Regions from separate parts of the Thalassospira sp. UBA848 genome, predicted to be linked through region 1. Evidence: predicted binding sites of a transcription regulator. Region 1 holds the regulator's gene; each other region holds the start of a gene.
The links. Region 1 encodes PhoB, which activates phosphate uptake and scavenging genes when phosphate is short. Its sites were predicted from a motif close to TNTCATAAAACTGTCA; they were not measured.

Region 1 (3,279 bases):
GGACTGGCTGTGTATCTGCGCAAAAAATTTGAACGGAAGTGGTAAAATGGCTGCTGTATCCCAGAGCGCAATGACGGCAGAGCCGTCGGTCGAAAAACCGAAAATGACCGCGCGTAACCTTGATCTTTTCTATAGCGATAATCAGGCCCTTTATGAGGTCAACCTTGATATCGCCGAACAGCAGGTGACCGCGCTGATCGGCCCGTCGGGCTGTGGTAAATCCACCTTCCTGCGCTGCCTGAACCGGATGAATGACACGATTGACGGTGTCACCCTCAAGGGTGAAGTCACCCTTGATGGTCGCGATATCTATGACAAGCGCATTGACGTGGTTCAGCTGCGCGCGCGCATCGGTATGGTGTTCCAGAAACCGAACCCGTTCCCGAAAACCATCTATGACAATGTGGCCTATGGCCCGCGTATTCATGGCTTGGTCAATTCGCGCGATGAACTTGACGAAATCGTCATGACCTCGCTTGAACGTGCCGGTCTTCTCAAGGAAGTCAAAGACCGCCTGCAGTCGCCTGCAACTGGTCTTTCCGGTGGTCAGCAGCAGCGTCTTTGCATTGCGCGTGCGGTGGCCGTCAGCCCGGAAGTCATCCTGATGGATGAGCCGTGCTCGGCACTTGATCCGATTGCGACCGCCAAGGTCGAGGAACTGATCGATGAGTTGCGTTCGAACTACACGATTGTGATCGTCACCCACTCCATGCAGCAGGCCGCCCGTGTGTCGCAGCGCACCGCGTTCTTCCACCTTGGCAAGCTGGTTGAAGTTGGCGAAACCGATCAAATCTTTACCAACCCGAAGGACGAACGCACCAAGGGTTACATTACCGGCCGCTTCGGTTAAGCGACACCAGGAGTACGCATAAATGGCTGAAGATCATACCCATATCGTAAGTTCGTTCGACGAGGAACTGACCCGTCTGAACAACATCATTTCGCAGATGGGCGGGCTTGCCGAAAGCCAGCTTATTTCGTCGATCCGTTCCATCGTTAAACGCGATTCCGAGTTGGCCGAGAAAGTCATCCTGTCCGATCAGCGCATCGACGTTCTTGAACAGGAAGTACAGGACTTTGCCGTCCGTCTTCTGGCCCTGCGTCAGCCGATGGCAGATGACCTGCGTCAGGTCGTTACGGCCCTTAAGCTGTCAAACGATCTTGAACGCATCGGTGATTTGGCAAAGAACATCGCCAAACGCGCACAGGTTCTGAACCAGATCCCGCCGATCCGCCCGGTTCAGGCGATCCCGAACATGGCCAAGCTGGCCCAGGAAATCATCAAGGATGTTCTGGACGCCTATATCGAAAGCGACGCTGAAAAGGCCCACCGGGTTTGGGAACGCGATCAGGAAGTGGACGACATGTACAATTCGCTGTTCCGCGAATTGCTGACCTACATGATGGAAGATCCGCGCAACATTACCGCGTCGACCCATCTGTTGTTCATCGCCAAGAACATCGAACGTATTGGCGACCACGCCACCAACATCGCCGAGACGATCTATTACCGGATCAAGGGCGAAGACCTGCCGGGGATTGATCGGCCAAAAAACGACGCTGCGAATTTCGCGGTCGTCGAACCGAATGAGTGACACTGGAGCATAGGAAGATGGACCCAACGGTTCTTATCGTCGAGGACGAGGCTGCAATCGTAACCATGTTGCGCTACAACCTCGAACGAGAGGGGATGCAGGTTGTCGAAGCCGGAGACGGTGACGAAGCGTTGAAAATTCTGGCAGAAACCCATGTCGATCTTGTTTTGCTCGACTGGATGCTGCCGGTGATGTCGGGTATCGAAGTCTGCCGCCAGATCCGTCGCAAACCTGAAAGCCGCGATTTGCCGGTGATCATGGTTACGGCCCGTGGCGAAGAAGGTGATCGTATCCGCGGTCTTGATACCGGGGCTGATGACTATGTCACCAAGCCGTTTGCCATTGGTGAATTGCTGGCCCGCATCCGCGCTTTGCTACGCCGATCCGGTCCGGCGCAACCACAAGGGCAGTTGATCTATTCCGATATCGAAATGGATCTCGCCGCCCATCGTGTCAGTCGCAACGGCAAGGCCATCCATCTTGGCCCGACGGAATTCCGTCTTTTGCGCTATTTCCTGGAACATCCGGGGCGTGTTTTCTCTCGCGAACAGCTGCTTAACGCTGTTTGGGGCCCGAACATCTATGTCGAAACCCGCACGGTTGATGTTCACATACGCCGCCTGCGCAAGGCGTTGAACGACGTCAAGGGTACGCGCGATATCATCCGCACCGTCCGTGCGGCCGGTTATGCACTGGATGCAGAAACCGCCGTCTAAACGTCATTTTCCCGACCGACGTCATCAAAAAACCCCCGTTGCATGTATCAACGGGGGTTTTTTGTTTCGTCCTGTTGATGATCAGGGCTTGTCCTTGGTGGTGCTGTCCTTGGTGCCGCTTTCCTTGGCATCCCCGCTGGCCTGTTTGCGCTGCATGCGCGGGGCCAGTTCGTTCATCAACAACATATCCGCGCGGCGGAACTTGGCGATTTCCGCATCGATATCTTCTTGTGGTACGTCGCAGGCGGCCAAAACATGATCGGATAACCGCAAGCCGGTTTCGAGAACTTCGGGAATGGCGGCATCCGCGCCATGGCGCGACAGTGGCCCGATATGGGTGATGTCCTGCGCACGGGCAAAGATCTTCAGATGCGGGTAATGTTGTCGCAAAAGGGCAACGGTTTTTTCCGTGGCATGCGGGTTCCCCATGGCAACAACCGCAATTTTTGCTTCATCCGTATGTGCAGCCCGGAAAGTTTCCGGTCTGGACCCGTCGGCAAAGTAAACCGGAAGGCCTTCTGCCCGCCCCCGCGAAACCTGCTGTGCGTCACTATCAAGGACAAGGAACGGGATGTTGCGGGTTTTGAGCAACCGTGCCAGAACCCGACCAACACGGCCGCTGCCGATCACCAGAACATGCTGATGAATGCCCTCGGATTCCTCGGAAATCCTGCCAAGCTGGTCTTCTTCTTTGGGATGCAGCTTTTCCTCGATCTTGTGGCCCAGACTGATCAGGGTCGGGGTCAGCGCCATCGAAATCGCCACCACCGGGATCAGCATCGCCGCAATATCAAGTGGCACCGCCCCGTTTTGCGCGGCCAGTGCAAACATCACAAAGGCAAATTCGCCACCCGCCGCAAGGCTAAGCGCGACACGAATGGCAGAACCGGTTTCAAACTTGATCGCGCGTGCCAGAACAAAAAGCACGGCCGTCTTGATCACCAGCAGCAACACCAGCCACATCATGA
Region 2 (3,279 bases), on a different contig from region 1:
GAAACGGTGCCATAGCGGATTTCACCGACAAAGGCGTGGCTGTTGGCATAACCGCGCTGGGTGGAATAGCCGAGTGCCAGAACAAATCCCTCATCCCCGCGCGACAGGTTCTGCAAACGCAGATCACGACCAGCAGGGAATTTGACCGGCTCGCGGGTCAGATCGGCGACCGGGGCATCTTCATCGACCGGAACCGGTTCATCCTGAATAAGACCTTCATAGTTCAGGATGTCATCGAGAACGCGCGGCATGTTCTCATCAATCGGATTTTCACCACTTGGTGCCTCGGTCGGTGCTTCACCATTGGCCATCAGGGTAAAATCCAGTAGACGGTGCGTGTAATCAAAGGTCGGGCCCAGGATCTGTCCGCCGGGCAAGTCCTTGAAGGTTGCCGAAATGCGACGTGAAACATCCATCTCGGCGGTTTTGATCGGTTTGGAAAAGGCAAAACGCGGCAGCGTCGTGCGATAGGCCCGCATCAAAAAGATCGCCTCGATCAGGTCGCCACGGGCCTGCTTGATGGCAAGGGCGGCCAGATCGCGATCATAAAGCGACCCTTCGGCCATGACGCGGGTGACGGACAGTGACAGTTGCTGTTCGATCTGATCAGTTTCGATTTCGGCAATGTCCGTATCGCCCCGGCGCTGCTCGGCCAGAAGCTTGTGCGCATTGTTGATGGCGCGTTCACCACCTTTTACTGCAACATACATGATTAATTGACCTCGATCCGGGTGGTGCGTGACAGGGCGGCGATCTGGGCTTCGCTTGCGAAAATCACATCAACGCCGCACGGAAACAGGTGATGGTTCTCTGCCCGCCATGCGTGGAAGCTTTCGGGGAGCCCCTTGATCGCAAGGCTATGCGTATCCTTGATGCCCGGGCCCTTAAGGGTCATGGACGGGCGATCTGAAATCTCATCGACCATCAGGATCAGGGTTGCCGATTGATCCGGATATTCCGCATTTCCAACGGCAAGGTCTGTGACGAAGGACAGATCATCGGAAATGCGCGCAATCGCAAAATCGGCCTGTTTGACATCCGTGCTGAGAGGGCAGCCGCAATGGAATTTCAAATGATCGCCGGCGGCCTTGGTCGCGCAACTTGGCGATAGCCAGATGGTCGTATCCATATCGGCCATGGCAAGAAGCGTTGCAGTGGCGGCTTTGTTCAGGCCATCGGGGGCGGATACGGCGACCGGCAAATCATAAATGCGACCCGGACGCGACATGGCATCAAGCAGGGCGCGAAAAACAGCGTTTGAGTCAAAGGCCGCATGATCAAAACCGGGCAGCAAGTCACTTGTCTGGGCGGTGGTTGATTGGGGTTGGGGCGTCATTCGTCTTCTCCGCGGACAAGGGTGAAGAAATCAACTTTGGTGGCGGCAACCTTGCGGGCATGATCGCGTTTGGCAGCGGCCTGTTCGGCAGCTAGCGTATCGATAAAGTCGCTTGCCGATCCGTCGCGCAGCATGACCGCATCAAACAGGGCGGCATATTGTGCCTGAATACGATCACGTCCCTTGACGTAGGAATGCCCGACAGTGCCATCAGTCAGCGTCACCGCACAGCGTGTCACGGTCATTTCACCAAGGTTGAAACGCTGCCCGGCGCCACCGGCACGGCCGCGTACCATCACCATGCCAATTTGCGGTTCGCGCAGGTGGGTCCAGCTTTCGCTGCTGTGATTTTCCGACCACTGGGTTTCAAGCCGGGCGCGCGATGTGCGCGCCAGAACCGCCATCCATTTCTGCCGCGCAGCGATTTGCGGATCGGTGTGGGTGTCTGCGTTCCGGTTCTGATCGGTCCGGGCATTCTGGGCGGGGTGCGCCGTCATCAAACTGATCCCTTTTTATCTTATGTCGACAAATCTAAAATTTGTCTAGACGTCTATACCTATTGACGTTATAAGACGATCCAGCACCTTTGGCAAAGGTCTTGCGGTGAAAGTTTTATGAACGGGAAATGCAATGGATTGGGAACCGGGGCTATCCATCTGGAAGCAAATAGAAAAGCAGCTTCTGGCTGACATCTCGGATGGTGTCTTTGCACCCGGCGACAAGATGCCGACCGAGATGGAACTGGTCCGGCGTTTTGGCGTCAATCGTCATACGGTGCGCCGGGCCATGGCCGCATTGGTCGATTCCAATGTGGTCCGTGTCGAACAGGGGCGCGGCGCATTTGTTCAGGAACAGATCCTTGATTATCCGCTGGGCTCAAAAACCCGCTTTTCGCAGATTGTATCGGGTCGCCATCGCTTGCCCGACAAACGCCTTGTTTCGTCAGAAGTTCTCAAGGCCACTGCGACAGTCGCACAGTTTCTGGATGTCAAACCGGGCACGCGGGTGATTGAGCTGTTCTCTGTTTCAGAGGCCGACGGTGTGCCACTTGCGGTGGCGACAAGTTATCTGCCAGCTGCAAGGTTTGACGGGATTGTCGAGATATTTGTCGAGACCAAGTCACTGACCGAGGCCTTTAAACGCTTCGGGATTGATGATTACAGCCGCAAGACCACCCGCATTTCCGCGACCCTGCCCTCATCGCGGGTTGCAAACCTGCTTAAGCAGGCGCGCAACCGACCGGTGATTTCGACCGAAAGTGTCGACGTCGATTCTGCTGGCGTGCCGATTGAATACGGTGTCACCGCCTTTTCAAGCGACCGGGTTCAACTGATCGTCGAGTAGGTCGTCGACAGATTAATGGTCTTCTAGTATTCACGTCCCGGACGGGTTTTGTAGACCGGGAAACGCAGTCCGAACTTGATCGCACTTGCCCGCATCACGAAGGCTGCAAAAAAGCCAATGACGGCAATTGGCCCGCGCGGCAATTCAAGGATCGCAGTGCCGACAACATAAATAGCCGCCCCGACCAGGGCGCAGGTGATATAGATCTCTGGGCGCAGGATAAGCGGGATTTCATTACACACCACGTCACGTACCATGCCGCCGAAGGTGGCGGTGATCATGCCCAGAATGACCGCGACCAGGGGCGATACACCCAGGTTAAGGCCAATGGCAGCCCCGGTAACCCCGAACATCGCCAGCCCCAGCGCATCCAGCCACAGCAAGGCGACATAGCGTCGCTCGACCAGATGGGCGGTGAAATACGTGATCACGGCTGCCCCGACACAGGTCACAAGCCAGGTGGTGTCACGGATCCAGAACACCGGTGTTTCCCCGGTAATGACATCGCGCACTGTGCCGCCGCCAATACCGGTAAAGGTCGCGATCAGGATGAACCCCACCATGTCCATCTGACGACGGGATGCCTCAAGTGCGCCGGT
Region 3 (3,279 bases), on a different contig from region 1:
TTCGATGTTCGATGCAAAGATGCCAAAGCTCGATCCGCGGAACGGCTCGGTGACATCGGAAATGATCAGCGGGTTACGCAGGTCCGGCTTGTCGGATCCGTATTTCGCCATCGATTCATCGAACGGAATGCGCGGGAACGGATACGGGGTCACATCACGACCACCGCCGAACTCGACAAAGATGTCATGCAAAACCGGCTCGATCGCCGCAAACACGTCTTCCTGGGTGGCAAAGGCCATCTCGAAGTCGAGCTGATAGAACTCACCCGGCGAACGGTCGGCACGGGCATCTTCATCGCGGAAGCACGGTGCGATCTGGAAATATTTGTCAAAGCCCGAAACCATCAGCAGCTGCTTGAACTGCTGCGGTGCCTGCGGCAGGGCATAGAACTGGCCCGGATGCATACGCGACGGTACCAGGAAGTCACGCGCACCTTCCGGCGAACTTGCCGTCAGGATCGGCGTCTGGATTTCCAGGAAGCCCTGTGCGGTCATTTTCTGACGCATGGCCGAAATGACCTTGGAACGCAGAACGATGTTCGAATGCACGCTTTCACGGCGCAGATCAAGGTAACGGTGACGCAGGCGAACTTCCTCGCCATATTCGACATCGCCAAAGACCGGCATCGGCAGAACTTCGGCCGAAGACTGCACTTCGATGTTCGATGCGTAAACTTCGATCTCGCCAGTCGGCAAGTTGGGGTTGATGGTCTCGGCCGTACGTTTGACAACCTTGCCATCGACCGTGATCACGCTTTCGGCGCGCGCTTTGTCCAGCGTTTCGAACAGCGGGCTCGAAATGTCGATAACGACCTGGGTGATGCCGTAATGGTCGCGCAGGTCTACGAACAGAAGGTTGCCGTGGTCACGTTTACGGTGAATCCAGCCAGACAGGCGAACTTCCGCGTCGGCGTCAGTCGCGCGCAGCGCATTACAGTTATGAGAGCGAAAAGGATGCATTGTCATTCCAGGTTGCTTTATTTCTTGGGCCGCAAATTTGGCCGCAAAGGTGCATGCCAGACCCGCGCTGTCAAACAAAAAACGCACCACAACGTGCCCGCCACAGATCAATCAGCGTACGATCCGCAGCGCTTGCGTGTGATGTTTCCCTGCCCTTCAAGCACGGAGTCCCAAATTTCAGCGGTATAAAACGCGGACACGCGCCCTTCGTCAAGTGCCCGTAACGCAGATCAGCAAATCATTTGGCAATTGGTTCCGGGCCGATCTTGACCGCCTGAAGGTCCTTGACCTTGATGAAATCGATCAGGCGTCCGGTTCCGGGCGCGATTTCACCCCAATGATCGACATCGAATTCGAAATGCGCCAAGGCGCAGGTCGGGTATTTGCGCGCCATGATTTCCCTCGCGTCCGCGTTCCCGTCGCCATAAAGCGACTGGGCAAACACCTCGATCCCGGGATTGTGGCCAACAAACATCACCTGCTTTGCGTCTTCATGGGTGTGATGCAGGTTCTCAAGCAACACCCGCTCGCTGGCCATATATAGGTCTTCGTTATAGATGACATCGGCATCTGTCGCGAAATCACGCCCAAGCAGACCAAGGGTCTGAACCGCACGCGCCGCGGTCGAACACCAGATCAGATCAGGCACCAGTTCGTGCTGACGCAAATAGCGCCCCATGAACGGGGCGGCCTTTTCACCGCGACGGTTAAGCTCGCGGTCATGGTCCGAACGCCCCGGGTCCGCCCAGCTTGATTTTGCATGCCGAAGCAATAACAGCGTTTTCATGTCTTCGTCTGTTTGGCAGTCGCGAATAATGATCAAACGGTGTACCTGCATGCCACATTGAAGGCCGGGAAGCTATTAGAAAAACTGACACATAAATTTAAGAAAATTGCACCCACCCAAGCAGTTATCCTATACTCCATTTGCAACCGGGAACTGTCGCATAAGTTCAAGGACGTTCCCTCAATCCGCAGGAGGCATAGCGTGACACACGCCGCTGCAGTTCAGTCAAGCGCGATCACCATTGATTCGGAAAGCCGCTTCATTAACCGCGAATTATCGTGGCTGGCATTCAACAATCGCGTTCTTGAAGAAGCCCAGAACAAGGGGCACCCGCTGCTTGAACGCCTGCGCTTTCTGTCGATTTCCGCCAGCAACCTTGATGAATTCTATATGGTGCGTGTCGCAGGCCTCGTCGGGCAAATGCGCGCTGGCATGACCAAGGTCAGTCAGGATGGCATGAGCCCGTCCGAACAGCTGCGCGCCATTACCTTTGATGCCAACCAATTGATGCAGGATCAACAACGCGTCTGGCGTCAACTGAGCAGCGAAATGGAAAAACAGGGCATCTCGGTCATTGACCAGGGCGACCTGACCCAGACGGACCGCAAATGGCTTGATGGCTATTTCATGCGCGAAATTTTCCCGACGCTGACCCCGCTTGCCATTGATCCGTCGCACCCCTTCCCGTTCATTCCCAACCTTGGCTTTGCCATCGTCATGCAGCTGTTTGATCCGGCTGACGGGCACAATATGCGCGGGCTAATCCCGGTGCCGCAAAAGATCGGTCGCTTCCTGCGCCTGCCGGGCCGCAATGAACGCTATCTTCCGGTCGAACAGGCCATCCTGCTGTATCTTGGCAAGATGTTCCCGGGCTTTGACATGATCGAGCACGGCTTCTTCCGCGTCATTCGTGACTCGGACGTTGAAATCGAGGAAGAAGCCGAAGATCTGGTGCGCGTTTTCAAAACCGCTCTGAAACGCCGCCGTCGTGGCAGCATCATCCGCCTTAAAGTCAATGCGGGCATGCCCGAGGACCTTCTGGATTTCGTCATTGATGAACTTGATGTCGCGCTTGAGGAAGTCGTCAAGGTTGATGGCCTGCTCGGTGTGGTGGACGTCAAGCAACTGATTGATTCCGATCTGCATCATGATCTTCTGTTTGCGCCCTATGCCGCGCGCTATCCCGAACGGGTGCGTGACTTTGGGGGCGATTGCTTTGCCGCGATCAGCAAAAAGGATCTGGTGGTTCATCATCCGTTCGAAGATTTCGATGTGGTGGTGCAGTTCCTGTTGCAGGCCGCACGTGACCCGGATGTCGTCACCATCAAACAGACACTCTATCGCACGTCCGAAAACAGTCCGATCGTCAAGGCCCTGATCGCTGCGGCCGAGGCCGGTAAATCCGTTACCGCCATGGTCGAGCTCAAGGCCCGCTTTGACGAAGAAGCCAACCTGCGCTGGGCGGCCGATCTTGAACGTGCGGGCTGTCAGGTGGTCTATGGCTTCCTTGACTGGAAAACACACGCCAAGAT

Region 2: the regulator PhoB is predicted to act here: its motif matches at 1,941-1,956, upstream of phnF (phosphonate metabolism transcriptional regulator PhnF).
Region 3: the regulator PhoB is predicted to act here: its motif matches at 1,833-1,848, upstream of B2R48_RS19570 (RNA degradosome polyphosphate kinase).

Annotation. Positions count from the first base shown of each region.
Region 1 covers NZ_DBGS01000135.1:30,055-33,333, reverse strand. Annotated here, with positions in the region: gene pstA (phosphate ABC transporter permease PstA) at 1-45, shown strand, start outside; gene pstB (phosphate ABC transporter ATP-binding protein PstB) at 47-850, shown strand; gene phoU (phosphate signaling complex protein PhoU) at 873-1,595, shown strand; gene phoB (phosphate regulon transcriptional regulator PhoB) at 1,613-2,311, shown strand; gene B2R48_RS18435 (cation:proton antiporter) at 2,393-3,279, opposite strand, start outside.
Region 2 covers NZ_DBGS01000110.1:19,245-22,523, reverse strand. Annotated here, with positions in the region: gene B2R48_RS15220 (carbon-phosphorus lyase complex subunit PhnI) at 1-710, opposite strand, end outside; gene phnH (phosphonate C-P lyase system protein PhnH) at 713-1,336, opposite strand; gene phnG (phosphonate C-P lyase system protein PhnG) at 1,333-1,833, opposite strand; gene phnF (phosphonate metabolism transcriptional regulator PhnF) at 1,967-2,680, shown strand; gene B2R48_RS15200 (trimeric intracellular cation channel family protein) at 2,704-3,279, opposite strand, start outside.
Region 3 covers NZ_DBGS01000141.1:15,179-18,457, reverse strand. Annotated here, with positions in the region: gene aspS (aspartate--tRNA ligase) at 1-960, opposite strand, end outside; gene B2R48_RS19575 (SixA phosphatase family protein) at 1,199-1,747, opposite strand; gene B2R48_RS19570 (RNA degradosome polyphosphate kinase) at 1,949-3,279, shown strand, end outside.